DNA from 4 places in the Mesorhizobium sp. M1409 genome. Region 1 is predicted to be linked to each of the others. Evidence: predicted binding sites of a transcription regulator. Region 1 holds the regulator's gene; each other region holds the start of a gene.
What was found. Region 1 encodes PhoB, which activates phosphate uptake and scavenging genes when phosphate is short. Its sites were predicted from a motif close to TGTCATNNANCTGTCAT; they were not measured.

Region 1 (7,508 bases):
ACGGCACCACTGCTCTTCACGGCGCTCAACAACCAGTTCTGGTCGAGCAATCTCAACGCGCCGATGGCCAGCTTGCCTGTCACCATCTTCCAGTTCGCTCTCAGCCCTTACGAGGAATGGCAGCAACTGGCCTGGACCGGCGCACTTATCATCACATTGACGGTTCTCGCGCTCAGCATCGTTGCGCGCAGCCTGACCGGACGCAGAGAGGACAAATGAGCCAGATGTTGTCTCCAGACATGACGATCGCCGCCGAGGCCACCGCCAAGGCCAAGATCGAGGTCAAGAACCTCAACTTCTACTACGGCCAATCGAAGGCGCTGAAGGACATCACGCTGTCCTTGCCGGAGCGCAGCGTCACCGCCTTCATCGGGCCTTCGGGCTGCGGGAAGTCGACGCTGCTGCGCGTCTTCAACCGCATCTATGAGCTTTATCCCAGGCAGACGGCCGACGGTCAGGTGCTGCTCGACGGCCAGAACGTTCTTGACCGCTCGCAGGACCTCAACCTGCTGCGCACCAAGATCGGCATGGTGTTCCAGAAGCCGACGCCATTTCCGATGTCGATCTATGAAAACATCGCTTTCGGCATCAGGCTCTACGAGAAGCTGAGCAAATCCGAGATGGACGGCCGCGTCGAGCAGGCGCTGAAGCGCGCGGCACTCTGGACCGAGGTCAAGGACAAGCTCGACGCCAGCGGCCTCAGCCTCTCAGGCGGCCAGCAGCAGCGGCTCTGCATCGCCCGTACCGTGGCGGTGAAGCCGGAAGTCATCCTGCTCGACGAGCCCGCCTCGGCGCTCGATCCGCTGTCGACCGCCAAGATCGAGGAGCTGATCGACGAGTTGCAAGCCGACTACACGATCGTCATCGTCACCCACAACATGCAGCAGGCGGCGCGCGTGTCGAAGCAGACGGCCTTCATGTATCTGGGCGAGCTGGTCGAGTTCGACCGCACCGAGAAGATCTTCACGTCGCCCCGCGAGAAGCGCACGCAGGACTACATCACCGGCCGCTTCGGCTGAGCTCAGGCATACGAGGAACAGGATCATGAGCGAACACACAGTCGCTTCTTTCGACGAGGATCTCGGTCAGATCAGCAAGCTCATCAGCGACATGGGCGATCTCGCCAGCTCGATGGTCGGCGGTGCGACCAAGGCGCTGTTGAATTCCGACAACGCCTTGGCACAGCGCGTCGTCTCCGACGACGCGATCATGGACGCGCGCCAGCGGGAGCTCGACGACCGCGCCATCACGCTGATCGCCAAGCGGCAGCCGATGGCCGACGATCTGCGCCATGTCGTCGGTTCGATCCGCATGGCCGGCGATCTCGAACGCATCGGCGACCTTGCCAAGAACATCGCCAAGCGCGTCGGCACTGTCGGCCTCAGCGTTACGCCGCGCGACCTTTCGCACTCGATCGATGGAATGGCACAACTGGTGCTGATCCAGGTGCAGGGCGTCATCGAGGAATATGCGGCGCGTGACGCCGCCGCGCTGGCGAAACTGCGTGCCGACGACGAACGCATCGACGTCAAATACACCTCCGTGTTCCGCGAACTTCTCACCTATATGATGGAAGACCCGCGCAACATCACCGCGTGCACGCATCTTTTGTTCTGCGCCAAGAATCTCGAGCGCATCGGCGACCACGTCACCAACATCGCGGAAAATGCCTATTATGTTTTGACCGGCACGCAGCTGCCGGCCAATCGTCCGAAGCAGGACGAGACGACAATGTCCGCGCCGGCGGCATGACGACAGGGGTGACCAGCCGATGATCGCGCCACGCATCATGGTGGTGGAGGACGAGGAGCCGCTAGGCGTGCTGCTCCGTTATAATCTGGAGTCCGAGGGCTATCAGGTCGAGGTGGTGACGCGCGGCGACGAGGCCGAGATCCGGCTGCAGGAGAACGTGCCTGACCTTCTGGTGCTCGACTGGATGGTGCCGGCGGTTTCCGGCATCGAACTCTGCCGACGCCTGCGAATGCGCCCCGAGACCGAGCGGCTGCCGATCATCATGCTGACCGCGCGCGGCGAGGAGAGCGACCGCGTGCGCGGCCTCTCGACCGGCGCCGACGACTATCTGGTCAAGCCTTTCTCGACGCCGGAGTTCATGGCCAGGGTCAAGGCGCTGCTGCGCCGTGCCAAGCCGGAAGTGCTGTCCAGCGTGCTGAAGGTCGGCGACATCGTGCTCGATCGAGAATCGCATCGGGTCTATCGCAAGAAGAGCGAGATCCGGCTCGGGCCGACCGAATTCCGCCTGCTCGAATTCATGATGCGCCATCCCGGCCGCGTGTTCTCGCGCAGCCAGCTGCTCGACAATGTCTGGGGTGAGACGATCTACATCGACGAACGCACGGTGGACGTGCATGTCGGCCGGCTGCGCAAGGCGGTCAACAACGGCCGCATGCCCGACGTCATCCGCACCATTCGAGGTGCAGGCTACGCGATCAGGGAAGATTAATTCCCATCCCATCCCGATAAATCGGAACCCAGGTTCAAGCTCGGTCAGCAGGCGGTCGCCAACGGCCGCGAAGGGTGGAATGTTGCATTCGTCTCATCGGTGGAGAACGAGCATGTGGCGCCCAGGAGCGGTCATCCCATCAGTTTTCGAATGACCGCATTTGGGCCAAGGCGACAGGCGGCTTCTGGCATCCAAAAAGCGATGGCGGACATTCAAGCAGGCGGGATTGAAATCTTTAACCGACCCTTCGCGGTCGTTGCCCGGTCGCAGCGAAACGTCCGCAGCGGAGTGAGCCATGCTGGAATTGATTGTGCGTGGCTAACTGGTCGGTCACTTCACAACTCGATTGCTCTGCGATCTCTCAAACTGCTGTTGTGTCCGGCTGGCCGCGGGAAGAACGGTTCGCGATTAGTCGGTCATAATCGCCATTTTGCCCGTAAAACTCTGCCCTCCAAATCGTGCTCCTTCTAGCGAGGATTGAACTAATGCATTTATCTATATCCGTCAAAGCACGCGACTTTCACATAAATATAGAATTTTATTAAAATTATATTTTTGACGGAGGACGGATTCCTTCTCTTTATTCAGTGTATGTGCGCCGAATGGTCAATATTATCTCGGATCGGATGACGATTCCCTGGAACTATTTCATCCGTTGCAACGTTGCTTGGGAAGCAGTCGCTGGGACTCGTATCGAATGATTTCACCAGGTCGGATACCATGAGGAAGGATTTCTGATGAGCACCGTCGTAAACGCCAAAGGCATCCCTCTTCCCTACACCGGCGCTTCCACTCATTGGTTCTCGGCCACTGGGTCTGGACCGGAACTGCATGGCACCTCCGGCAACGACTCCTTCTGGGGAGACACCGGCGTCAAGGTCACGATCTACGGTGGCGCCGGCGACGACTACTATCACCTCTATTCCACCAACAATAAGGTGGTCGAGGATCCTGGGGCAGGAATCGACACGATCGACACATGGATGAGCTACAAGCTCCCCGACAATTTCGAGAACCTCGTCGTTACCGGCGCCAATCGATATGCGTTCGGAAATGCGTTGGACAACATCATCAAGGGCGGGTCGGGTCATCAGACGCTGGATGGCGGCAAGGGCGACGATGTCCTGATCGGCGGAGACGGCGCCGACACTTTCGCCATCTCTAAAGGAAATGGAAGTGATCTTATCTTCGATTTCGGTGCGACTGATACGGTCCGCCTTAACGGCTATGACTTCACTTCGTTCGATGCCGTCCGTTCACAGATGGTTCAGGTGGAATCAAACGTGATGCTGAACCTCGGATCCGACGAGATCCTGGTGTTCAAGAATACGACCATCGACAAGTTGCAGCCCACCCAGTTCGAGCTGCCGATAGACAAGTCCGGAATGACGCTGTCCTTCTCCGACGAATTTAACACGCTGAGCCTTCGGAACGGACAGGACGGCACCTGGAATTCCAATTTCTGGTGGGGAGCGCCGAACGGCAGCACATTGAGCAGCAATGGCGAGTTGCAATGGTATGTCGACGCCAATTATGGCCCGACGAGTTCCGTCCACCCGTTCAGCGTTGAAAACGGCGTCCTCACCATCACCGCGGCGCAGGCGCCGGAGGACATCAAGCCTCTGATCAACAATTACGAATACACCTCGGGGATCCTGACGACGCACGACACCTTCGCGCAAGCCTATGGCTATTTCGAAATGCGGGCGGACCTGCCCGAAACAGCCGGAGCATGGCCGGCCTTCTGGCTGCTTCCGGAAGACGGATCGTGGCCGCCGGAGCTGGACGTTGTCGAAACGCGCGGCCAGGACCTGAACACGCTCTACATGACGGCGCATACCAATGAGACGGGAGCGCACACGAAGGTTTCGTCCACGGTGAACGTTGCGGACACCGACGGTTTCCACACCTATGGCCTGCTCTGGACGAAGGATGAGCTTGTCTGGACCTACGATGGTGTAAAGGTCGCCCAAGCGGCAACGCCGTCCGACATGCACGACCCCATGTACATATTGGCAAATCTCGCGGTGGGCGGCATTGCCGGCCAGCCTCCTGACCATCTGGCGACGCCGGCGGAGATGAAAATCGACTACATCCGCGCCTATACGCTGGACGACCTGCAGCACCACCCCTTGGACATCGCGGCCGACCATTCGGTCTAAGCGACGCCCTCACGTTGGGGCCATGAGCCGTTGGGAGCGCGGGAATGATTGCACAGTCTGGTCTGCGGGCAGTCTTGAGGCGCGCCATCGTAGATGTCGGTGTTTTCTCGTTCCTCATCAACATCCTGCTATTGGTGATCCCCCTCTATCTCTTGCAGGTCTATGACCGCGTCCTGCTGTCCTCCAGCGTCGAGACGCTTCTCTACCTCTCTGCTATCGCGGTTCTCGCGCTCGCCTTTCTCGGTCTCCTCGATACGATCCGCTCCGTCTACACGCAGCGCGTTGCAGCCACGGTCGACAACAGATTGGGCGCGAGGACATTCGCCGTCTCGCTTGAGGCTAAGTACGCCGGCGGCGCAGCTCTGTCTCCACTGCGCGACCTTGCCTCGGTATGCGCCTTCATCAGGTCACGCGGCGCGGCGGTCTTGTTCGACCTGCCGTTCGCTCCGTTCTTCCTCGCCCTGCTGTACCTCATCCATCCTTTTCTATTTTGGCTTACGCTGACAGGAGTTGCGCTGTTGCTTGCGCTGGTCGTGGCAAATCAGCTTGCCGTCGGCAGGAACGACGCTTTGTCCGCGGAACGTTCGGCTGTCGCCAGCCTGTCGGAGCAGGCCTTTGCCCGCAGCGCGGAGACGCTGCTCGCCATGGGCATGGTCCAAAACGCCGCGCGCGTCTGGGGTAGGCACGTGGCGGAGGCGCTAATTCTTCATGACCGTTCGTCCATGGCCAACGCGATTTTCAGCGGAACGTCGCGAGCCGTACGCATGATGCTTCAGCTGGCGATACTGGGTGTCGGAGCATGGCTCGTGCTGCAAGGGAAGATGACGGCCGGGATGATCTTCGCGTCTTCCCTGGTGTCGTCCCGCGCGCTGCAGCCGCTCGACCAACTGATCGGTTCATGGCGCCAGATCGTCGACGCCAGACGATCGTGGAAGCGGTTGGACAAGGCGCTTTCCGCCCATTCGGCACAAACGCAAAAACTGATACTGCCGGATCCGTCGGGCGAAATCGTCGTGCAGGACCTGATCTTTGTCGCGCCGAACGCCACGCCCGGCACCGAACCCATCATCAAGAGACTGAACTTCCACATCGGCGCCGGCGAAGCGGTTGCGATAATAGGTCCAAGCGGAGCCGGCAAGTCCACCCTGGCGAGATTGCTTGTCGGTGCGATCCAAGCGACCAGCGGCTGCGTCAGGATCAACGGCGCTGACCTCAGAACCTGGAACGAGAAGCAGCTTGGCCGTCATATCGGATATCTCGCTCAGGAGGTGGAACTCTTTCCCGGATCGATCGCGGAAAATGTCGCCCGCTTTGAACCCGATGCAAGTGACACCTCGATCGTCGAAGCGGCAAAGAATGCCCAGGCGCATGAGCTGATATTGGAGCAGCGAGACGGCTATCAGACCAGAATAGGTCCGTCGGACAGAACACTGTCGGGCGGCGTACGCCAAAGGATCGGGCTGGCGCGCGCCTTCTACGGCAATCCGCGTATTCTGGTTCTGGACGAGCCCAGTACCCATCTCGATGGCAGCGGCGAAGCGGCGCTTGAAGGGGCGCTTGCCGCGGCGAAAGCGGCGGGCGTTACGACAATCCTGATAACGCACCGTCCCTCGATCGCCGCGGCTTGCGACCGCGTGATGCTTCTGCGCGGTGGAGTGATCGAAGCCTTCGGTCCAAGCGGCGACGTATTGCGGCGGTCGATTGCCGGTAACGGCCTTCCCCCACAGCGCGACACGGTGGTGACAGGGTCTTTTGCCACGACGATCCGCAGCACCCCTCATAGCGTCCGCTTTGGATCCTAGAAGATGGCAGCACAGAGTCTTGTCTGGGAAGGCAAAGCACGCACCGACATCCGGCGGGTGGCATTCGCCGGATACGCGGCAATAGCAATATTGGTGGGCTGCCTTGGCTATTGGGCGGTCAGTGCACCGTTGTCCGGAGCGGTGATCACGCAAGGCACGATCTCGGCGACGGGCGGCAACATTCTCATTCAGCATCCCGAAGGCGGCATCATCCAGGAATTGCTGGTTCATGAAGGTGATCGCGTGCAACAGGCCCAGGATCTGATCATACTGGATCGAACAGCCGCGCAAGCCGAGCTCAACCGACTGGCGAGGCAGTCTGTCGCGCTCAAGGCCAGCGCCTCGCGGCTGGAGGCGGAGCGCGACGGACTGGACCGGCTTGCGCCAATCGCGGAGGCTGCGCCACCACCGTTCCAGCACGATTTCGAGACTCTGGTTCAAGAACAGCAGAAGGAATTCAACGCCAGGCTCGCCCGGTTTCGATCGGAACAATCGATCCTCAGGCAACGGCTTGCCATGCATCGCCAGTCGGTCGTGGGATTGCAGGCCCAGAAACAGGCCATTCAGCAACAGGCCGAAGTCGTGAAGAAAGAACTCGGCATCAAGACCAGCCTGTTGGGCAAAGGCCTCACCAATCGCACCGAATATTCGCAGCTTTTGCGCAGCGAGGCCGATCTCGTCGGGCAGGCAGGGGCGCTGGAGGCAAATCTTGCATCGGCCAACACCGAGATCGTCGAAGCCCAGGAGCAGATCGAGCGCCTGACCACGCAACGCGTGGAGGAGGCCCTGACGAAGCTCGACGAGGTGCATTCTTCGCTGGCCGACATTGACGAACAGATGCGCGCATCCGAGGCAGTGCTGCGGCGGACGACGATCAAGGCACCGGCAGCGGGCATCGTGGTGTCGTCCACCTACAATGCCAAGGGCAGCGTGATTGCCCCAGGCGAAAAGATCATGGAGATCCTGCCTACGGCATCGGGCCTGATAGTCGATGCACGGCTACCGCCGAAAGACATCGATCAGGTTCGTATCGGCCAGCCGGCAAAATTGCGATTGTCCGCGTTGAACATGCGGCTCACCCCT
Region 2 (7,508 bases), on a different contig from region 1:
GCGGGTGGACCCGCCGCGCTGACGCCGCCATCGGCCATGAAGATGATGCGGCTCGAGGCATCGCGTGCAAAGGCCATTTCGTGCGTGACCATCACCATCGTCATGCCGTCCTCGGCCAGGCTTCGCACGACCTCGAGCACCTCGCCGACCAACTCCGGGTCGAGCGCGGAGGTTATCTCGTCGAGAAGCAGGATCTTCGGCCCCATGGCCACGGCGCGGGCAATGCCGACACGCTGCTGCTGGCCGCCGGACAGTTCGGCGGGCAGACTGTCGGCCTTGTGGGCAAGGCCGACCCGGCCGAGCCAGTGTTCGGCGATGGTGCGGGCCTCCGCACTGCTCTTGCCGCGCACCTTGGTGAGGCCAAGCATGATGTTGCCCGCCGCCGTCAGGTGCGGAAAGAGGTTGAAGCTCTGGAACACCATGCCGGTCTCGGCCCGCATCGCGGCGAGATCGCGTTCGCTGCGGCGCTGGCGGGCTCCGGCTTCGCGAAAGCCGACCTCCTTGCCGTCGATGCGGATCGAGCCGCTGTCGTAGCTTTCGAGGAAGTTGACGCAGCGCAGCAGCGTGGTCTTGCCGCTGCCGGAGGGGCCGATGACCGTCACCACCTCGCCGCGCGCCACCCGCAGGCTGACCGAACGCAGAACCTGGACGGTTCCAAAGGCTTTGGAGACGTCGCGGATGTCGAGAAGCGCCGGGGTGTCGTTCGAACCTGTGGACATTGCTAATCCCGAATGAAGGAGAAACGCCGCTCGAGCCGCCGGCTGGCCAGCGAGAGGGCATAGTTGATCGCGAAGTAGATGAGCGCGCCGAGGAGGTAGAGCGGCATCGCCTCATAGGTGCGGCCGATGACCTGGTTGATGGCCTGCATCAGATCGGTGATGCCGAGCAGCGACACCAGCGCGCTGCCCTTGACCGCGTCGGTGACGCCATTGATCCAGGGCGGCAGGAAGCGCCTGAACGCCTGCGGGAAGATGACGTAGGCCAGGCGCTGGCGAAAGGTCAGTCCGATCGCCATTGCCGCTTCGGACTGCCCCTTCGGAATGGATCCGACCGCACCCCTGAGATATTCGACGACCTGCGCGGTCTTGAACAAGGTCAGCGCCAGCACGGCGGCCCAGAAGGACGGCAGATGAAGCCCGACGGCCGGCAGGCCATAATAGACAAAGAAGATGAGCACCAGGATCGGTATGCCGCGAATGGTATCGCTGAAGATGCGCACCGCCCATCGCAACGGTACGGGGCCATAGACGAGACCGACGCCCATGATCACGCCCGCGATCAGGGAGAACACCACGACCAGCAGGGATACCCACAATGTCAGGGCAAAGCCCTGGGCAAGGAATGGCAAGGCATAGGCGATCTGGGTGAGCATGTCAGCGCGCCGCCCTGAACCGGCGTTCGACAAGCCGAAGCGCGAAAAGCAGTATGTAGCCGGTAAGCAGGTACATCGCCGTGACCACGAGATAGACCTCGACGATCCGGAACGTGTTGAAGTTGATCCACTGGGCGCCGTAGGTCAGTTCCGGCACCGAGATGACCGAGGCGACGGACGTGTCCTTGAACAGCGATATGAAGGTATTGGACAATGCCGGCAGCGTGATGCGCAGCATCGTCGGCAGGCGCACGTTGAGCAGCCTTTGCCAGGGCGTTAGGCCGATCGCCTTGCCGGCGTCCAGCTGTCCGCGCGGAACCGCCTCGAGCCCGGAGCGGAACACTTCGACCAGATAGGCGCCGCTGTAGAGCGAGAGCGTGACGACAAACGAGGTCGGCGCGCTGTAGGCGATATCGACCACCGTCGGCAGGCCGTAGAAGACGAGATAGACGAGCAGGATCAGCGGCACGTTGCGGATGAATTCGACATAGGCGGCGATGATGGTGCGCACCACACGCCCGGCAGACACGTACCAGACCGCCAGGACAAGGCCGATGACGATGCCGATGGCGATCGAGATGACGGCGAGTTCGAGACTGAGCAGCAGGCCGCCCCACAGCTTGTCGAAATGCCGCCAGATCAGATTGAAATTGAGGGCATAGCCCATGCGTCCGCCTCGGTTGCCGCAGGCCTTAGACCAGTTCACCGTTTCACGGAAACGGCAAACCGCTCTAACTCTTTGTTTTGACGCAATTCCGGACGGAAAACCGTTTCACACTTTTCCTGGAATTGCTCTAGGGAGGCGGAAGGGCGCTGGATACACCCTCCCGCCCGATGCAGGTCAAATGGCTGGGAAGCCCGGATGGCGCGCCGGCGGCTCCTGTCCGAAATAGTCCTTGAACGCGGCATCGTAGAGGGCGTTCTCGTGGCCGAACATGGCGATGGTGAAGGTTGAGTTGACGAAGGTCAGCCAGTCAAGGTCGCCTTGCCGCAGAGCCGCGCCATAAAGCATGCTCAGCCAGCTCTTGCCCGCATCGAAGTATTTGTCCGGATTGCGCGAGGCGAGCCAGCGCACCGTGGACAGGTCGACTGCGGCGGCGTCGACGCGTTTCGATTCCAGCGCTTGCAGCACGTTGGCCTGGGTATCGATCTGCATGACCTGACACTCGGGCAGCACCGAATGCACCTGCGCCTCGGCATCGACATTCTGCAGGATCGAGATGCGCGTTGCAGCGCCGCCGGCAAGCAGCTTGTCGAAAGTCTTGTTCTCGGCGGTCGGCAGGCTCAGCAGGGCAACGCCCTCGACATAATAGGGCCGGGAAAAGTTGACCAGCTGCGAGCGTTGGGCGCTCATGGTCATGAACTGGATGGTGATGTCGACCTTATTGGTGGTCACGTTCGGAATGCGCTGAGCCGGATCCTGCATGACGAATTCGACCTTGGTCGGATCGTCGAAAAGGCCCTTGGCGAGAATGCGCCCCATGGTGATGTCCATGCCGACCAATTCGCCGGCATCGTTTTCGAAGTGCCAGGGTGCATTGGTGCTGCCGGTGCCGACGATCAGCTTGCCGCGATCGAGCACGGTGCGCAGCAGGCTGTCGGATGCTGCCTGGGCAGCGGCTTTCTGGGCATCGACGGTTGCCAGCACGCCGGCCGTGGCCAGCCCTGCCATTCCCAATTTCAGAAAATCACGTCTTCCGGATGTGTCGTTCACGGCGACCTCCTTTCGTGTTGTGTTCCCCTTGTGCACAGGCAAGACACGCGTCCGTGATTTTGTCTCTTACAAGGGACGAGTGTATCCTGTACAAGACAGATATTAACACCGGGAATCGACAATGCAAGATGGCAATGTTTCCGCGATTTCAGCCGGCGAGAAAATTTCGAGCTCCCGTGAAAAGGGGCTCAACCGAGTGCTCGAGATTCTGGACTTTCTTCACACGACCCAGCGGGCGATCGGCATTGGCGACCTTGCCAAAGGGGTGAATGCGCCCCGTTCGACGACCTACACGCTGGTGCGGTCGCTGGTCGACGCAGGCCTGCTGGAAATGGGAGGCGACGGCAATCGCGTCTATTTCGGCAAGAAGCTCTATCTCTATGGAATGGACTATGTGCGGGGCAACGACCTCCTCAGACGAGGGCGTCAGGAGGTCGACAATCTGTCGCGCGAGACCGGGGAGACCTCCGAACTGTGCATGCTGCAGAGCGGTCGCTACACGATCGTCCACGCGAGCCCGGGCACCAGGCCTTTCCGCATCAGCTCCGCCACCGGCTTGCAGATACCGCTGCCCTGGACGGCCTCGGGACGGCTGCTTCTGGCGGGGCTGGAGAGGGCTGAAATCGAAGCCATGGTGTCGGACGACGATCTCGTGCTGCCCGATGGTCGCAAACTGCGGCTTGACGATTTTGTCACCGATATCGCAAAGGCGCGAGTTGCCGGCTATTGCGTCACCTCGGGCTTGGTCGATGCCTATACGAAATGCCTAGCCGCGCCGGTCTTTTCGGCGCCGGGCAAGGTCGAGGCTACGATGTGCCTGGTGGTCCCCATCGATACGTCCGAGGAGCGGACCGGCGAGCTCATCGGCCTGCTGCGTGATCGTGCCGCGAGACTTTCGACCGCGGCCTAGGACGCGAACGAGCGGATGCTCTCTCAGGCAATGATGTCGGGAATGATCTTGTCTTCCAGCGCCATCAGCCGGTCCTTGAGGAACAGTTTTTTCTTCTTCATGCGCTGGATCTGCAGCGGATCGCAGGCCATGGCGATCATCGCGTTGATGGCCGCATCGAAATCGGCGTGCTCCTGCTTCAGCCGGGAATATTCGAGCCGGATATCAGCCTGTTCCTGATCGGACATTATCTACCGTCTGCACGTCTGCGGCGCCCAAAAATGGGCCTGATTGGGCGGGGCCGGTGGGATTTTGCAACCGGCGCGCAGCCCATATCACATTTCACATTGTCGTGGAATGCTACCACGGATCATTCGACATCGCTGCCGGAAGGTGACACACTGTCATTATGCCGTCACAGAAGCGAACCTGCGGTGGACGCGCCATGACGGCTGCAATCGAGGAAACCATGAAAGGGAGAACCAATCATGTCTCTTGCATCCCATCTTGATGAGTTGCAGCGGAAACACGGTGACATCGAACGTGAAATCGATGACGCGATGAACCATCCATCGGTCGACGACCTCGAAATCGTGAATCTCAAGCGACGCAAGCTGGCACTCAAGGACGAGATTGAAAAACTGAGAGGGAAACCGACCACGCATTGATGCCCTCCTGACATCGCCGCTCACCATCCGCGGCCTCTTTTCCCGGCGGCACTGCCGCCGGCCTGGGAGTTTTCGATTTCCAGAGCTGGGCCATCGGCCTGAGCTGGACTTCCACCCGGCTTAATTTCCGCTTCGGCCGTCGCCAGATTTCGCCAGATCATCGATCGTTTCTGGTCCTTGGCGGCGGGCCGATTCTGGCCAGTAGCGACCTGTCGCCATTGACAAGCCATCTTTGCTCATCCACCTCATGCCCGGACTTTAGCGCATCGGCCCGGGGCGCGCTCTGTGCGTCCAAGGGGACGTTCGGCGCTCCAGAGACAAAAGGCTGCCGGCATGACCGGATATTTTTCCTCTCCTTTCCCTCGCCGCACCTCGGTCGGCGTCGATGTCGGCGGCGTGGTCGTCGGCGGCGGTGCGCCCGTTGTCGTGCAGTCGATGACCAACACCGACACGGCCGATATCGACCAGACCGTTGCGCAAGTCGCGGCACTCCACCGGGCCGGCTCCGAGATCGTGCGCATCACCGTCGATCGCGACGAGAGCGCCGCCGCGGTGCCGCGCATTCATGAGCGGCTTCAGCGGCTTGGCATCAACGTGCCGCTGGTCGGCGATTTCCACTATATCGGCCACAAGCTTTTGGCCGACCATCCGGCCTGCGCCGAGGCGCTGGCCAAATATCGCATCAACCCGGGCAATGTCGGCTTCAAGGACAAGAAGGACCGGCAGTTCGCTGATATCGTCGAGATGGCGATTAGATACGACAAGCCGGTGCGCATCGGCGTCAACTGGGGCTCGCTCGATCAGGAACTGCTGACCCGGCTGATGGACGACAACCAGGCCCAGGGCTTTCCAATGACGGCGCAGGAAGTGACGCGCGAGGCGATCGTGCAGTCGGCGATCCTGTCGGCCGAGATGGCGGAGGAGATCGGCCTCGGTCGCGAGAAAATCATCCTATCGGCCAAGGTCAGCGGCGTGCAGGATCTGATCGCCGTCTATACCGAACTCGCCACCCGCTCCGACCATGCGCTGCATCTCGGTCTCACCGAGGCCGGCATGGGTTCGAAAGGCATCGTGGCTTCGTCGGCCGCCATGGGCATCCTGCTCCAGCAAGGCATTGGCGACACCATTCGCATTTCGCTGACGCCGGAGCCGAATGGCGACCGCACACGTGAGGTGCAGGTATCGCAGGAATTGCTGCAGACCATGGGGTTCAGGCAGTTCGTGCCGATCGTTGCCGCATGTCCTGGCTGCGGCCGCACGACCTCCACCGTGTTCCAGGAACTCGCCCAGAACATCCAGGCGGATCTGCGCAAGAACATGCCGGTGTGGCGCGAAAAATATCCCGGCGTCGAGAACCTCAAGGTCGCGGTGATGGGTTGCATCGTCAACGGTCCGGGCGAGTCCAAGCATGCCGACATCGGCATTTCGCTGCCCGGCACCGGCGAGACGCCGACGGCGCCTGTCTTCGTCGACGGCAAGAAGGCGGCGACGCTGCGCGGGCCGTCGATCGCGGCGGATTTCGAGAAAATGGTCGCCGACTATATCGAGCAACGGTTTGGTCGCGGCAAGGCCGCGGCAGAGTAGCGCGCGATGCGGCGTTTCCTCAGGGCTACGCTGGTTCTGTTTTGCGCCCTGGGTTGGTCGACGCTGGTTCAGGCTGATCCGCCGCAATCCGCCAAGCAAAGGCTGATCGACAAGGTCTGCAACCTGATCCAGGCGCATGCCGACAAGAACGGCCTGCCCAGGGATTACTTCGCCCGGCTGATCTGGAAAGAAAGCCGTTTCGATCCCGACGCCGTCAGCCCGGTCGGCGCCGAAGGCATCGCCCAGTTCATGCCCGGCACCGCCAAGATGCGCGGGCTGGCCAATTCCTTCGACATCAACCAGGCGATCCCGGCGTCGGCGAAGTATCTCGCCGAAATGAAAACCGGCTACGGCAATCTCGGTCTGGCGGCGGCCGCCTACAATGCCGGCGAAAGCCGGGTGTCGCGCTGGCTCAGCTCCGGCGGCTTCCTGCCGATGGAGACCGAAAGCTATGTCTTCGACATCATGGGCGAGCCGGCGGACAAGTTCACCGACCGGGCTTATGCCGGAAGGATCGAGCCGCTCGACTCAAAGGCGGATTTTGCCGACGCCTGCCGCAGGCTGCCGGTGATCATGTCGCGGACCGTGGCGATGGCCTCGATCAACATAAAACCATGGGGCATCCAGGTGGCCGGCAACTTCCGCTGCAGTGCCGCGATCAACCAATGGCTGCGGGTAAGAAGCCGGTTCCCGGCCCTGCTCGACGGGCACGATCCGGTGGTCAGCCGGGTACGCACGCCGATCGGCCGGCGCGGTATCTATGCGGTCAGGATCGGTGTCGACGACCGTGCCGCCGCCAATGTCATCTGCCAGAAATTGCAAAGCGTCGGCGGAGCGTGCGTGGTGGTGCGCAACCGGTAGTTTTGTCCACCGCCGACAAGGTGTCTTGTCTGAGAGAGGCATTTGAAGGTGGCCGCCAAGACGTCGCATCCAGCAAGGATTTCAGCTATAGCGGCGGCCATCTTCACCAGGGGGCGGCAGCCGTACCTTTGACGACCAGCATGGGCCGCAACATGTTCAATGGATACATTATCTGCGGCACGCCGAGGACCGGAAGCACTTTGCTCGGCAAGCTTCTGGAGTCCGCGAGGACGGCCGGCACGCCCCACTCATTCTATCGGCGGCAGGACGTGTCGGAGTGGGCTGAAGAGTGGAAGCTGCCTGACCGCGACACGATGAGCGAGCTCGAATTCAATGCCGCCTATCTCAATGCGGCGATCGCTGCCGGCAAGGGTGGGACCGGCATCTTCGGCCTTCGTTTGATGCGCGAAAATCTGGATG
Region 3 (7,508 bases), on a different contig from region 1:
CGGCCGCGTCGTCGTGGACATGTGAACCCGCTCGACTGCCGGAGAAGGCGGGCGGAATTGCCGCGCACGATGGCAAATCCGTTGCGGCCACGGCAAAAGCGCCCATCCGCTAAAATTCGAACGATCCGCCGCAATTTTCCATAATCTCTGTCTGGCAAGGATTTCGCATGATCGCGGAATCCGGCAGCCAAAGGGCGGACACTGGCGACGACGTGGACGCAACGTCGTCGCGGCGCTTTGTCGCCGCGCCGCCATTGGTGCCCGAGCCCGAGCCCGCCAGGCGCGAAGGGCTTCCGTTCCTGGCCTTCGTCGCCATCATCGTGCTGGCAGGCCTGGCGCACCTGACCGGGGCACCGGTCTTCATCAGCATCGCATTGCTGGCAACCGGCCTTGCCGGCCTTGCCATGCATCTGCGCGCCATGCGGAGCGAGCACCGCACCGCGGCCCTTCTTGACGAAACCACTGCCCGCAGCCGCGCCGAGATCGAGACGCTAGCCGATCGCATGTGGGAAATGCAGGAGAGCGATGAGCGCTTTCGCGGCCTGATCGATGCGCTCGGCGACCTCGTCATTCACCGCAACCGCGACGGCTACATCGTCTATGCCAACAAGGTTTTCGCCGATCTCGTCGAAACCGATCAGCGCGACCTTGCCGGCAAGACCCTGGCGGAACTTGGCATCGAGGTCGGCATCGTTCCCGATGCCGCCTTTTCCGACCATGAATGCCTGAGTTCCACCGATGTCGCCATCAATACGCCTAGCGGCCCGCGTTGGTTCTCGTGGATCGAACTGTCGGTGCGTGACAAGGACAGCGGCGCCGTTTCGCATCGCGCCATCGCCCGCGACATCACCGCCCGCAAACGCGCCGAATCCTCGCTGATCACCGCACGCGAACGAGCCGAGTACGCCAGCCAGGCCAAATCGCGTTTCCTCGCCACCGTCAGCCATGAAATTCGCACGCCGATGAACGGCATCATGGGCATGGCCAGGCTACTGGCCGACACCAGCCTGTCGCCGGAACAGCAGACCTATGTCGGCGCCGTCTCAACCTCGGCCAGCGCATTGCTTGCCCTGATCGAGGATCTGCTCGACTACTCCAAGATCGAAGCCGGGCGCTTCGACCCGGAGCCGCAGCCGATGTCGGTGCGCGAGATCGCCGACAACATCGTCGAATTGCTGGCCGCGCGCGCCTTCGCCAAGGATATCGGGCTGGGCTGCCATGTCGAACCCGACGTGCCGCAATTGATCACCGCCGATCCGGGCAAGGTCAGGCAGGTGCTGCTCAACCTTATCGGCAACGCCATCAAGTTCACCGACAGCGGCGGCGTGCTGGTGAGCATTGCGCGAGCGCGCACCGAAACCACCGACCGCATATGCTTCACCATCGCCGATACCGGTTCGGGCCTGCATGATGAGGACCTGGACCGTATTTTCGAGGAGTTCGAGCAAGCCGACGGCACGTCGACGCGTACGCATGGCGGGGCCGGCCTCGGCCTTGCCATCTCCAAACGCCTGGTGGCCGCCATGGGCGGCACGATCTCGGTATCCAGCCGGCTCGGCCAGGGATCCGAGTTCGTCTTCGAGATCCCGGCGATAGCGGCCACAGAAGCGCCGCAGGGCCGGCAGAACGCACTCTCTGGCAGACGCGCGGTGATCCTGTCGAAAAACGCCGTCGAGGCCGACGCCATCGCCCGCACCATCCGCGCCAATGGCGGCACGGTCGACATCGCCACCACCGCCGCGCAGGCCGCGCCCTTCGCCGCTGGCTGTGATGCGCTTCTGATCGATGCGGCCATGGAAGAAAGCGACGGCAGGTTGCTCAAGCGCCTGCGCCAGAGCGGTTTTTCCGACTGCGAGGCCATCACGCTGATCGCGCCGACCGATCGCGGCATGCTTGGCGAGTTCCGCGCCGGCGGCTACGCAACCTTCCTGGCCAGGCCGGTACGTGGCGGAACGCTTCTGCGTGTGCTGTTGAGCAGCCATGCTCCCAGCCTCGTCCAGCCGCAGCCGGAAAAGCGTGGCGCGCCGGCGCTTCGCGCCGTCGGCAACCGCCAGCGCGGCCTGTCGGTGCTGATCGCCGAGGACAATGACATCAATGCCATGCTGGCCCGCGCCACGCTGCTGAAGGCCGGGCATCGCGTCAAGGTGGTCGGCAACGGCAAGGCCGCCGTCGAGGCTGTCACCGGCGCCGGGCACAACCACCGCTTCGACGTGATTTTGATGGATTTGCACATGCCGGTCATGGACGGACTGGACGCGATTGCCGCCATCCGCCGCCATGAGGAAGAAACCGCCGTGCCGCCGGTGCCGATCATGGTGCTGTCGGCCGACAGCCAGGAAAAGACCCGCCATGCGGTGTTGGCTCATGGCGCCAGCGGCTTTGTCACCAAGCCGCTCGACCCCGAGGCGCTGGTCAATGCCGTCGAGGGACAGGTCGTCGCGGCCTGAGTTTTCCACCCGCCCATTTCAGGCCGCGCGCTCACGTAAAGGAGCCGGTTGATCCTATTCGCCAGCCGACGAAGTATTGCCCACGACGTCGTATCACGGTACTGTCACAATCCTGTTGCACCTACACCGTATCCCCGTGCCAAGAGGGATGGCTCGAAGGAGAATCACTCGTGCATACAGTTATGCCGGAATGTGACACTCGGCCGAACGCCAGCAGCGCCTTGCTTGCCGGATGTAAAGTCGATTCCGTCATAAAGGGCGCGGCACTGGGCCGTATAGGCAATCTTGAAGTGCGGCTCGCTCGCAACGAGGCCGAGATCGCGGCCGCGCAGGAAGTGCGCTACCGGGTGTTCTACGACGAACTTGGCGCCAGGAAGGATCTGTTCCAGGCCCACGACCGCCGTGATGCCGACCGCTTCGACCCGCTCTGCGACCATCTGCTGGTTTTGGACACGACGCTTTCCGGCCCCGAACATCGCCGCATCGTCGGCACCTATCGGTTGCTGCGGCAAGAAATCGCGGCCACGGCCGGAGGGTTCTATTCCGAAGGTGAATTCGAGCTGACCAAGCTCATCGCCCGTCACCCCGGCCAGCGCTTTCTCGAACTGGGCCGCTCCTGCGTTTTGCCGGAATACCGCTCGAAGCGCACCATCGAGGCGCTGTGGCAAGGCATCTGGGCTTACATCAACCACTACGAAATCGGTGTGATGACCGGTTGCGCTTCCTTCCACGGCACGGTGCCGGCGGCGCATGCCGAGGCACTCACCTACCTCGCCCACCACTGCCGGACGAATTCGGCCTGGGATGTGCGCGCGGTGTCCGGGCGTTACTGCTCGATGGACCTGATGCCGATCGAGGCGGTCAACACCAAGGCGGCGATCGCGGCGATGCCGCCCTTGGTCAAGGGTTATCTGCGCGTTGGCGCGCGCATCGGCGATGGCTGCGTCATCGACCGCGAATTCTCGACGGTCGACGTCTTCGTCGTCATGCCGGTCAAGGAAATCGGCGCCCGCTACGTCAATTATTATGGCGGGGAAGCTCAACGCTTCGCTGCGTAAAGTGGTGAATGGTGAATGGTGAATGGTGAATGGTGGGAGTTACACCCCGTTCTAATTGCCATTCACTATTCACCATTCACCATTCACTTCTCTCACGGAATATCTTCCGGCCGCCGGCCGGGTCGGCTTTTGTAGGACGGAAACGACCAGCCGAATTTGAGTGCGCCGCCACGCACAAGGAACGCCGCCGCAAAACCGGCGAGGTCCGAGGCGAGCGGCGGCAGTCCGGCAAGATCGCCAAGTGTATAGAGGCCGGCACCCGCAAGGGCTGCCGTGACGTAGATTTCGGGCCTGAGCAGAACCGATGGCTCGCCGGCCAGGAGATCGCGCAGAATGCCGCCGAAAGTGGCGGTGAGCACGCCGGTGATGACGGAGACGACAGGCGAACCGGTAATCGCCAGTCCCTTGGCGGCGCCCATCACCGAAAAGGCGGCGAGCCCGATGGCGTCAAGCCAGAGCAGCCATTTCCAGCGCGATTCGACACGATGCGCGCTGAAGAAGACCAGCACCGCAACCACGGCGCAGATCAGCACATAGCTGGAGTTGGCGACCCAGAAAACTGGCAGGTTGAGGATGACGTCGCGAAGCGTGCCGCCGCCTATTCCGGTGACGCTGGCCAGGAACAGGAAACCGATAATGTCGAGTTGCTTGCGCGAAGCCGCAAGCGCCCCGGTCGCGGCGAAGACGGCGACACCGGCATAGTCGAGAAGCGCGATGAGGTTCATGGGCGTGAGGCAGTAGGAATTAGGAATTAGGCAGTATGAATAGCACGAAGCCGCTCGATTGATACGACTGCCCCAGTTTCCCTATTGCCTACTGCCTACTGCCTATTCCCTATTCCCTACCTCACGCATCCTTCTCGGCCTGTTCGTTCACCGGCCCCGGCTCGACCGGCGCTTCAGCGGCGGCTAGCTTCGGGCCGCCCTTGGCGACGCCGACCATGGCCGGTCGCAGCACCCGATCGCCGATCGAATAGCCCGGCTGCACGACCTGGACCACCGTGTTGGCCGGAACATCTGGATTGGGCACTTCGAACATCGCCTGATGGAAATTGGGATCGAACTTCTCGCCTTCAGGCGCGAGCTTCTTGACCCCGTGCCGTTCCAGCGCCGACAGCATGGCGCGCTCGGTCAAGTCGACGCCTTCGATCAACGCCTTGAAGCCGGCGTCACCCGACGCCTTGGCCTCGGCCGGAATCGCATCCAGCGCACGGCGCAGATTGTCCGACACCGACAGCATGTCGCGAGCGAAATTCGCGACCGCGTAGGTACGCGCGTCGTGCATGTCGCGCGCCGTGCGGCGACGCAGGTTCTCCATTTCGGCCGCCACGCGCAGCGCGCGGTCCTTCAATTCTTCATTTTCCTTCAGCAGCCGCACAAGGGCTTCATAGTCGCCGTTGACGCTGCCTTCCGTGCGCTCGGCATTGGCCTCGGTCGCCTCGACTTCATCGGGCGCGCGTTCGTCTTTTGCCTGGTCGCTCATCGCCGTTTCCCGTCAATCTCGAATGATGTGGATTTTGAGCCCGATATCGAGGTTTGGCGGCCAAAAATCAAGGGGTAAGCGATTGTGAAGGCTGTCGACCAACGCCGGACAACGACGGCAGGCATTTCGATTTTAATTCAAATTTTACCCTAACCGGCGGCTTTGCTTGCCACAAAGGCGTGATGCGGGAACCATTCCCTTGCTGGAGAAGTTTCGAAGCCGACACAGGATTTTGAGATGATGACCCGCAAAAGGACCGAAAAGGCAGAACGGCTGGCCACCGAGGTCAGACGCCAGCTCGGCGCGGAGGCGGTCACCCGCTTTATGCGCACCTTACCCGCCTTCCGCACGGAAGCCGACATTCCTGACCGATTCAGAAAACTGCTCGACCGCCTCGACGGAGCGGAGAAGAGTGACGTCGGCTGGCGCCGGCGGTAGAGAACGACCAATCTTGGCGGCAACCCTCGGGTTCCCGAATGATCTTGAAAGCCCGCCGCTCCGGGGGAAAACCATCAAACGGGTGAAGTGCGGTTGGCTCGACCCACAGGCCACGCGACAATTACGCGCAGTAATTTTGCGTGATCTTTGCTTGCGGTGGCGGGACACCCCGCCTATGCTTCGTGATGAACATGATTTCCCCTGAGGCGGTCGCCAACAGCAAGCGCGCCTGGCTGAAAATTCTGGCGCGCTACAAGAAGCCTGACAGGCGGCGCAGCGCCGTCGAACTCGCCATCACACTCATTCCGTTTGCCGTGCTCTGGGGACTGTCCTCGGCGTCCTATGCCTATGGCCATTGGTGGGGACTGATCCTGATCCTTCCCGCGGCCGGGTTTCTGGTGCGCATCTTCATGATCCAGCACGATTGCGGTCACGGCTCCTTCTTTGCCAATCGCTATGCGGACGACTGGATCGGCCGCGGGCTCGGCATCCTGACGCTGACACCCTACGACTGCTGGCGGCGCGCTCACGCGACGCATCATGCCAGCGCCGGCAATCTTGACGAACGCGGCATGGGCGACATCAGGACGCTGACCGTTGCCGAATACCGGCGGATGTCATGGCGAGGCCGCCTTGCCTATCGTCTCTATCGCCACCCGCTGGTGATGTTCGGGCTCGGGCCGATCTGGCTGTTTATCTTCGAGCAAAGGCTGCCCGTCGGCATGATGCGGGGCGGCCTGACGCCCTGGGTGTCGTCGATGACCACCAATCTTGGCATCGCGATTGCGGCAGCCATCCTCATCTGGTTCGTCGGCCCTGGCGCGTTCCTGGTGGTCCATCTGCCGATCGTCATCCTCGCCGGTTCGGCGGGCATCTGGCTGTTCTACGTCCAGCATCAGTTCGAGGAAACGGAATGGGCGAAGGACGCCGACTGGGAATTCCAGCACGCCGCCCTGCATGGCTCCTCCTACTACGACCTGCCGCCGGTACTGAACTGGCTCACCGGCAATATCGGCGTCCATCACGTCCACCACCTCTCGGCCAGGGTTCCGTGCTACCGGCTGCAGGAAGTTCTGCGGGACTATCCGGAACTGCGCACCATCGGTCGCGTCACGCTGCTCGAAAGCCTGCGATGCGTCAAACTGGCGCTGTGGGACGAGAATCGCCGGAAACTGGTGTCTTTCCGCGAGGCGTGGGCGGCCGCCTAAGCAATTCCAGGAAAAGTGTGAAACGGTTTTCCCAGGAAAGCGCGCAGCGCTTTCCCTAATGCATGTCGCCAAAAAGTGACCTCGATTTTGGGAGAACGACATGCATAAAAACAAAGACCTAAAGCGCGTCGCCTGAATCCGTTCAAACGCGACGCGCTTTAGAGAATTGCGTCAAAACAGGAAAATAGAAAGGCCGTCGCGCTACAGGCTCGGCGGCCTTAAAAAATCCCGGATCAGGCCGCCTGGCGCTCGTCGCGCATCAGGATCTCGCCATGGCGGATCTCCGTGCCCAGCACCTTCAAGCATTCGCGGATGAAATTGGACAGGCCCGGCCAGCCCTTGGCCGAAACGAGATTGCCGTCGACATGGGCGCCGGTCGGCGCGACATCGATATAGATACCGCCAGCGAGCGTCACCTCAGGCTCGCAATAATGCAGCGCGGCGACTTCCCGGCCCCGCACCACCCCGTCGACAGCGATCAGGATCTGCACGCCATGGCAGATGGTGAAGATCGGCTTCCCGGCCTCGTGGAAATGCCGCACCAGGGCCTGCACGCGCTTGTCGATGCGGATGTATTCCGGGCCACGCCCGCCCGCCGCATAGACGGCATCGTATCCGGCTGGGTCCACCTCGGAGAACGTCTTGTTGAGGATATAATCGTGGCCGGGCTTCTCGGTATAGGTCTGGTGACCTTCGAAGTCGTGTAGCGATGTTTTCAATATATCGCCCGCCTTCTTGTCTGGACAGACGACATGGACCGTGTGTCCAACCGCATGCATGGCCTGCTCAAAGACGAAAATCTCATATTCCTCGCTGAACTCGCCAACGAGCATCAGTATCTTCTTGCCAGCCATTCCCGGTTCCTCCCTTGTGGC
Region 4 (7,508 bases), on a different contig from region 1:
CTCGCCGAGAAACAAGAAAAGCAGGGAGGACAGATATGAGCACCGAGGCGATTGCTGTCGAAAAGCCGAAGCGCAACTATAACGTCCTGTTTGGGCTGACGCTTTTGGCGCTGCTGGTGCTGCTGTGGATCGTGCTTTCAGTGGCGACGCCGAGCTTCGCCTCCGGCAACAACATCGCCAATCTTTTGCGCCAAGGCTCGATGATCGCCATCATGGCGGTCGGCCAGACCTTCGTCATCATCACCGGCGGCATCGACCTGTCCGTTGGCGCCGTTGTCGGCTTCGCCACCGTGGTCGTCGCCATGATGATCAACGCCGGCTTCCCGATCTGGCTCGCAATTCTGGTGACATTGCTGGTCGGTGTCGCCATCGGCATGTTTCACGGCTTCGGCATAGTCAAGATGGGCCTGCCGCCCTTCATCATCACGCTGGCGACGCTGACCTCGCTGCGCGGCATCGGCCTATTGATGACCAACGGCAATTCGATCAACATCAACAGCGACACCTTCACCGCGTTCTCGCGCAGTTCCTTCATCGGCATCCCCAACCTGTTCTGGATGGTGATCCTGGTCGGCATTCCGGCGTATATCTTCCTGCATCACAGCCGCTGGGGCCGGTACCTGTTTTCGGTCGGCTCCAACGCCGAGGCCTCGCGCCTGTCCGGCGTCAATGTCCAGCGCACCATCTACATGGCCTACACGCTGTCCGGCCTCTGCGCGGCCTTCGTCGGCGTGCTGCTTGCCGCCCGCATCGGCATTGGCAACCCGACCCAGGCCGAAGGTTGGGAGTTGCAGGCGATCGCTTCGTCGGTGATCGGCGGCACCTCGCTGTTCGGTGCCGTCGGCTCGGTTCATGGGCCGCTGCTTGGTGCCTTTATCCTGGCCACCATCAACAACGGCGCCAATCTGCTCAACGTCAACTCGTTCTGGCAGCGCATCATCACCGGCGCGCTTATCATCATCATCGTCTACTTCGACGGGCTGCGCCGTCGCGGCAAGTAGGCCGAACCCAAATCGGTCGCCGGCCCGACATGACTGCCGGGCCGGCGATTTCACTACAGACTGGAATTGCGCATGAAAGCCGTCGTCTGCCGCTCGCCCGGTGACCTTGTCCTGGAAGACCGTCCAGCGCCCGGCGCGCCACCTGCCGGCTGGGCACTGGTGGCCGTCAGCCATGTCGGCATCTGCGGCACCGACTACCATATCTTCGAGGGCAAGCACCCGTTCCTCGCCTATCCCCGCATCATGGGCCATGAAGTGGCGGGAACAATCGTCGAGACCGGTGAAGGTGTCGATCTTGCCGTTGGCGAACCGGTCGTCATCAACCCCTATCTTTCCTGCGGCAAGTGCATCGCCTGCCGGCACGGCAAGCCGAATTGCTGCGTCAGGATCGAGGTGCTCGGCGTGCATCGCGACGGCGCCATGTGCGAACGCATCCTGGTGCCGGCGCAAAATCTCTATCCCACCAATGGCCTGTCGCTGGCGGACGCCGCCGCCGTCGAGTTCCTGGCCATCGGCGCGCATGCCGTGCGGCGTGCACGCGCCGATTCCGGCGCACGCACGCTGGTCATCGGCGCCGGCCCGATTGGGCTCGGCACCGCCATCTTCGCCCGCATCGCCGGTCTCGATGCGACGCTGCTCGACATGAGCAGCGAAAGGCTCGCCTTCGCCGCGAACGAGCTTGGCTTCCAGACCCTCGACGGCTCGCGCGGCGCGGTGCCCGATCTGGTCAAGGAGGCGACATCAGGCGAAGGTTTCGATGTGGTCTTCGATGCCACCGGCAACACCCAGTCCGTGCAGTCGGCCTTCGCCCATGTCGCGCATGGCGGAACATTGGTGCTGGTCAGCGTCGTCAAGGACGACATCAGCTTTTCCGATCCGGAATTCCACAAACGCGAGATGACGCTCATCGGCAGCCGCAACGCGTTGCGCGCCGACTTCGATCACGTCGCCGCCTCGATCCGCAACGGCGCCGTGCCGCTGGCCAAGCTCGTCACCCACCGCACCACGCTGGCCGGCACGCCGCACGATCTCGCCCGCTGGGCGCACGAGAAATCCGGCCTGATCAAGGCCGTGATCGAGGTGGGGTCATAACATGGCAGGCGGTGAACCCGGTCCGAATTGACGACGCCCCGCGCAGATCGAAGCCGGTTCTCAAATGCGCCGACGCTGACAGGTGAGCGCGACCGAACTGGCCTGATATCAGCGTGAGTCAGATAAATCACAGTCTCGTATAAGGTCGGCACTCCCTACAGAGCTGACAATTTGAGTTCGATGCGCTCGGCCGGGAAGCGCGACTCGGAAAACTGGATCGGCTGGCCGTCCGGCGTGACATTGACAGCGACCGTGACCAGCACGATGGCGCCCGGCTGCAGGTCGAGGTCGGCAAGGTCCGCCGCATCGGCATGGCGCGCCGACAGCACGGTCGATTGCCTGAGATAATCGTCGATGCCGAAACGGGCCAGCGACGCGGTGATCGAACCGGTCTCGGCCATGGCGGCATCGATGCCGGCAAAGCGCCTGGCATCGAACCAGCCGGCAGCGCGCGACACCGGCCGCCCATCGGCTTCGCCGCGCGTTTCCAGGCGGATCACGTCGGCCCCCTTGGCGAGCCCCAGCCCCTCGGCAACGCGCTGGCTGGCCGGCTCGACCGAGGAGGCAAGCAGGACGATGTGCCGTTCCGACGTCTGCCCTTGCAGGCCTGTCGAAAAGCGTGTGCGCGCGCCGATCGGATAGGACAGCCGCTTGCGCGACCGCACGAAGGTGCCACGCCCCTGCTCGGCCCGCAGCACCCCTTCCTGCACAAGGGCTGATATGGCGCTGCGCACCGTGTGGCGGTTGACGCCATAGCGCTCGGCCAGTGCCACCTCCGGCGGCAGCGCTGCGTTTTCGGCGAAATCGCCGATGGCGATCGCCTGTAGGATCTTGTCGGCGATCTGCCGCCACAGCGAAACGCCGCTGCGTCGCTCGATGCTGTCCGCTGCCAGCCGCCCGACCATTGATTGCCCCCAGTCTTTTAGCCCTGTCATCCACCCGTCATGGACTCGCGCTAGATAATGGGTATAATTTGTATAGTTGTCTATATCAATAGACAAATTTAGCCACAAGGACTATTGCTCATGCGAGGACAGGAAGCCCGCGACCAGGCCGAGCGTAAGGCCGCCATGGCAACACTGGCGCAATCCAGCGGCGATGACATCGTGCGGCTCTGGAACGAGGCCGGACTGCCTTCGGAAGCAGAACTGCTGCGCGGCCCCGAAACCGGCCTGGTCACCGTGCGCGGCCGCATCGGCGGTGGCGGCGCGCCCTTCAATGTCGGCGAGGCGACCGTCACCCGCGCCACCGTCCGGCTGCCGTCCGGGCAGGTCGGCCATTGCTATGCGCTTGGCCGCGACAAGCAGAAGACAAGGCTTGCGGCCATCGCCGACGCATTGTGGCAGGACCCGGCCCGCCGCAACGAGGTCGAAACCAGGCTGATTGCCCCTCTCAGGTCGGCCCTGACCACCGCCCATGAAAAACGCCGCGCCGAGACGGCGGCAACGAAGGTGGATTTCTTCACCATGGTTCGCGGAGAAGACTGATGGACATCGCAGCGCAATCGATAGACGGCGGTTTCGCCGATCCGGTCTTCAACGCACAGACCGTGTTCCGCGCCGTCATGGACGCAATGGCGCGGCCGGGCAGCGTGCAGCCGCTGCCGGTCTTAGCCCGCCCGCCGGCGCCGCTATCGGCAACCGCCGGCGCCATCGCGCTAGCGCTTTGCGACAACGACACCCCGCTCTGGCTCGATCCGGCTTTGCAGGCTTCCACTGCCATCAAATCCTGGCTCGGTTTCCACACCGGCGCGCCGCTGGCCAACACACCGGCCGATGCGCATTTCGCGTTTGTTGCAACGCCAGCCGAGATGATGGCGCTCGACGGCTTTTCGCAAGGCACCCAGGACTATCCCGACCGCTCGGCCACGCTGATCCTGCAGATCAGCGATCTCGTCTCCGGCACGCCGCTGTTGCTCGAAGGGCCCGGCATCGAAACCAGCGCCACGATCGCGCCGGCACAGATGCCGCGCCATTTCGTCGAACAGTGGAAGCAGAATATCAAGCGCTTTCCGCGCGGCGTCGACATCATCCTCGCCACATCGGACGGCATTGCCTGCCTGCCGCGCACCACACGCATCAAGACGATGGAGGCGTAATATGTATGTCGCGGTAAAAGGCGGCGAGGCCGCAATCGCCAACGCCCACAGCCTGCTTGCCGACCGCCGCCGTGGCGACCGTTCGGTGCCGGCCCTTCGCCTCGACCAGATCGTCGAGCAACTGGCGCTCGGCGTCGACCGGGTGATGAGCGAAGGCTCGCTCTATGACCGCGAACTGGCGGCACTCGCCATCGTCCAGGCGCGCGGCGACATGATCGAAGCGATCTTCCTGGTGCGCGCCTATCGCACCACGCTGCCGCGCTTTGGCTACTCCAAGGCGATCGACACCGCCAACATGCTGGTCGAGCGGCGCGTGTCGGCGACCTACAAGGACCTGCCCGGCGGCCAGCTGCTCGGCCCGACCTTCGACTATACCCACCGGCTGCTCGATCCCGAGCTTGCCACCGGAGGTGACGTCGCCGAACCGCTGCAGCGCGAGACGGAAGCGCAAGCCATGCCGCGCGTCTCGGCGATCCTCGCCCGCGAGGGCCTGATCGAGCCGGATGGAGAGATGCCGCAGGATCACGTCCCCGGCGACATCACCCGCGAGCCGCTGGAATTCCCGATGGCCCGCGACATCCGCCTGCAGGCGCTGTCGCGCGGCGATGAGGGATTCCTTCTGGCGCTCGGCTATTCCACCCAGCGCGGCTATGCCCGCAACCATCCCTTTGTCGGCGAGATCCGCATCGGCGAGGTCGAGCTGGAGCTCGACGTGCCCGAACTGCCCTTCGCGGTGCCGCTCGGCATTGTCCGCGTTACCGAATGCCAGATGGTCAACCAGTTCAAGGGGTCGGCCAAGGCGCCGCCGCAATTCACCCGCGGCTACGGCCTCGTCTTTGGCCAGAGCGAGCGCAAGGCGATGGCGATGGCGCTGTGCGACCGCGCTCTTCGTGCGACAGAACTCGGCGAGGATGTCGTCGCGGCCGCCCAGGACGAGGAGTTCGTCATCTCGCATTCCGACAACGTCCAGGCGACCGGCTTCGTCGAACATCTGAAGCTGCCGCACTATGTCGACTTCCAGGCCGAGCTCGACCTCGTGCGCCGCATGCGCGCCGAATACGACGCCCGCGAAAACCCGGCGAAGGTCGAAGAGAAGCGGGAGGCCGCGGAATGACCGCTCAACCGACAGACATCGCCACCTACAACTTCGCCTATCTCGACGAACAGACCAAAAGGATGATCCGCCGGGCGATCCTCAAGGGCATTGCCATTCCCGGATATCAGGTGCCGTTCGCCTCGCGCGAAATGCCGATGCCCTATGGCTGGGGCACCGGCGGTGTCCAGGTCACCGCCTCGATCATCGGCCCCGACGATGTGCTGAAGGTCATCGACCAGGGCGCCGACGACACCACCAATGCGGTGTCGATCCGTGCCTTCTTCAAGAAGGTCGCCAATGTCGCGGTGACGACCGAGACGGCGAAGGCGACCATCATCCAGACCCGCCACCGCATCCCGGAACATCCGCTCACCGCGGGCCAGGTGCTTGTCTACCAGGTGCCGATCCCCGAACCCCTGCGCTTCCTCGAACCGCGCGAGACCGAAACGCGCAAGATGCATGCGCTGGAGGAATATGGCCTGATGCATGTCAAGCTCTACGAGGACATCGCAAAGCACGGCCGTATCGCCACCACCTATGCCTACCCGGTCAAGGTCGAGGGCCGCTACGTGATGGACCCGTCGCCGACGCCGAAATTCGACAATCCCAAGATGCACCGCTCGCCGGCACTGCAGCTGTTCGGCGCCGGCCGCGAAAAGCGCATCTATGCGGTGCCGCCCTTCACCGCTGTGGTCAGCCTCGACTTCGAGGATCATCCGTTCGAAGTGCAGACCTTCGACCAGCCCTGCGCGCTGTGCGCGGCCGAGAATGTCTATCTCGACGAGGTCATCCTCGACGATCACGGCGGCCACATGTTCGTCTGCTCCGATACCGATCACTGTGAGAAGCGGCGGGCGGACGGCCATCGCGGCCATCTTGCCCCTGAAACCCATCTTGCCCCAGGGAATATGGAGCCGGCGCAATGACCGACGAACCGCTGCTGCGCGTCTCGGCGCTCTCCAAATTCTACGGCTCGCGTGTCGGCTGCGACAACGTCTCCTTCGATCTGTGGCCGGGCGAAGTCCTGGCTGTCGTCGGCGAGTCCGGCTCCGGCAAGACGACATTGCTCAACTGCCTGTCGACACGGCTGCTGCCGAGCTCCGGCACCGCCAGCTATCGCATGCGTGGTGGCCAGTTCCGCGAGCTCTACCGCATGAGCGAGGCCGAGCGCCGCTTCCTGATGCGCACCGACTGGGGTTTCGTCCACCAGAACCCCGCCGACGGCCTGCGCATGACGGTGTCGGCGGGCGCCAATGTCGGCGAGCGGCTGATGGCTGTCGGCGACCGCCACTACGGCAAGATCCGGGCCACCGCCGTCGACTGGCTGTCGCGCGTCGAGATCGACGAGGACCGCATCGACGACGAGCCGCGCGCCTTTTCCGGTGGCATGCGCCAGCGCCTGCAGATCGCCCGCAACCTCGTTACCGGGCCACGGCTGGTGTTCATGGATGAGCCGACAGGCGGCCTCGACGTCTCGGTGCAGGCACGCCTGCTCGATTTGTTGCGCGGTCTGGTCACCGATCTTGGTCTGGCGGCCATCGTCGTCACCCACGACCTCGCCGTGGCACGGCTCTTGTCGCAGCGCATGATGGTGATGAAGGACGGCCGCGTCGTCGAAAGCGGTCTCACCGACCGCGTGCTCGACGATCCGCGCGCGCCCTACACCCAGTTGCTCGTTTCCTCGATCTTGCAGGTGTAAATCATGCCAACGCCGCTTGTTGTCTCAGACGTCGCCAAGAGCTTCACCATGCATCTGCGCGACGGCATCAAACTGCCCGTCGTCGCCGGTGTCTCGTTCTCGATCAGGGCCGGCGAATGCACCGTGCTCGGCGGCCCGTCCGGCGCCGGCAAGAGCTCGATCCTGAAGATGCTCTACGGCAACTATGCCGTTGACGAAGGCCAGATCATCGTCAGCCATGATGACGGGCTGATCGACCTTGCCACCGCCAGCCCGCGCACCGTGCTTGCCATACGCCGGCAAACGATCGGCTATGTCAGTCAGTTCCTGCGCACCGTGCCGCGGGTCTCGGCGCTCGATGTCGTCGCCGAACCGCTGGTCGAGCGTGGCGAGGACCGCGAGATTGCCCGCGGCAAGGCACGCGCTTTGCTGGCGCAGCTCAACCTGCCGGAGAAACTCTGGGCATTGCCGCCTGCGACCTTCTCCGGCGGCGAGCAGCAGCGCGTCAACATCGCACGCGGCTTCATCACCGAGCACCCGATC

Region 2: a site for PhoB is predicted at 4,378-4,394, ahead of NKG99_RS04710 (YdcH family protein). Genes of this name have one in related genera too.
Region 3: a site for PhoB is predicted at 2,550-2,566, ahead of olsB (l-ornithine N(alpha)-acyltransferase). Genes of this name have one in related genera too.
Region 4: a site for PhoB is predicted at 3,023-3,039, ahead of phnF (phosphonate metabolism transcriptional regulator PhnF). Genes of this name have one in related genera too.

The regions. Positions count from the first base shown of each region.
Region 1 covers NZ_JAMYKV010000042.1:29,476-36,983, reverse strand. The annotation lists gene pstA (phosphate ABC transporter permease PstA) at 1-219, shown strand, start outside; gene pstB (phosphate ABC transporter ATP-binding protein PstB) at 216-1,019, shown strand; gene phoU (phosphate signaling complex protein PhoU) at 1,045-1,752, shown strand; gene phoB (phosphate regulon transcriptional regulator PhoB) at 1,772-2,461, shown strand; gene eglC (endo-1,3-1,4-beta-glycanase EglC) at 3,199-4,623, shown strand; gene NKG99_RS26350 (type I secretion system permease/ATPase) at 4,668-6,425, shown strand; gene NKG99_RS26345 (HlyD family type I secretion periplasmic adaptor subunit) at 6,429-7,508, shown strand, end outside.
Region 2 covers NZ_JAMYKV010000004.1:16,982-24,489, reverse strand. The annotation lists gene NKG99_RS04740 (amino acid ABC transporter ATP-binding protein) at 1-719, opposite strand, end outside; gene NKG99_RS04735 (amino acid ABC transporter permease) at 722-1,372, opposite strand; gene NKG99_RS04730 (amino acid ABC transporter permease) at 1,374-2,039, opposite strand; gene NKG99_RS04725 (transporter substrate-binding protein) at 2,214-3,086, opposite strand; gene NKG99_RS04720 (IclR family transcriptional regulator) at 3,208-3,996, shown strand; gene NKG99_RS04715 (YdcH family protein) at 4,020-4,223, opposite strand; gene NKG99_RS04710 (YdcH family protein) at 4,464-4,643, shown strand; gene ispG (flavodoxin-dependent (E)-4-hydroxy-3-methylbut-2-enyl-diphosphate synthase) at 4,977-6,227, shown strand; gene NKG99_RS04700 (lytic transglycosylase domain-containing protein) at 6,234-7,088, shown strand; gene NKG99_RS04695 (Stf0 family sulfotransferase) at 7,091-7,508, shown strand, end outside.
Region 3 covers NZ_JAMYKV010000021.1:25,892-33,399, forward strand. The annotation lists gene acuI (acrylyl-CoA reductase (NADPH)) at 1-25, shown strand, start outside; gene NKG99_RS17730 (response regulator) at 168-2,447, shown strand; gene olsB (l-ornithine N(alpha)-acyltransferase) at 2,630-3,505, shown strand; gene NKG99_RS17740 (trimeric intracellular cation channel family protein) at 3,598-4,230, opposite strand; gene grpE (nucleotide exchange factor GrpE) at 4,352-4,987, opposite strand; gene NKG99_RS17750 (hypothetical protein) at 5,225-5,425, shown strand; gene NKG99_RS17755 (fatty acid desaturase) at 5,611-6,633, shown strand; gene NKG99_RS17760 (DJ-1/PfpI family protein) at 6,867-7,487, opposite strand.
Region 4 covers NZ_JAMYKV010000021.1:86,856-94,363, forward strand. The annotation lists gene NKG99_RS17985 (sugar ABC transporter ATP-binding protein) at 1-39, shown strand, start outside; gene NKG99_RS17990 (ABC transporter permease) at 36-1,001, shown strand; gene NKG99_RS17995 (zinc-binding alcohol dehydrogenase family protein) at 1,074-2,093, shown strand; gene phnF (phosphonate metabolism transcriptional regulator PhnF) at 2,249-2,998, opposite strand; gene phnG (phosphonate C-P lyase system protein PhnG) at 3,119-3,580, shown strand; gene phnH (phosphonate C-P lyase system protein PhnH) at 3,580-4,191, shown strand; gene NKG99_RS18015 (carbon-phosphorus lyase complex subunit) at 4,193-5,305, shown strand; gene NKG99_RS18020 (alpha-D-ribose 1-methylphosphonate 5-phosphate C-P-lyase PhnJ) at 5,302-6,213, shown strand; gene phnK (phosphonate C-P lyase system protein PhnK) at 6,210-6,986, shown strand; gene phnL (phosphonate C-P lyase system protein PhnL) at 6,990-7,508, shown strand, end outside.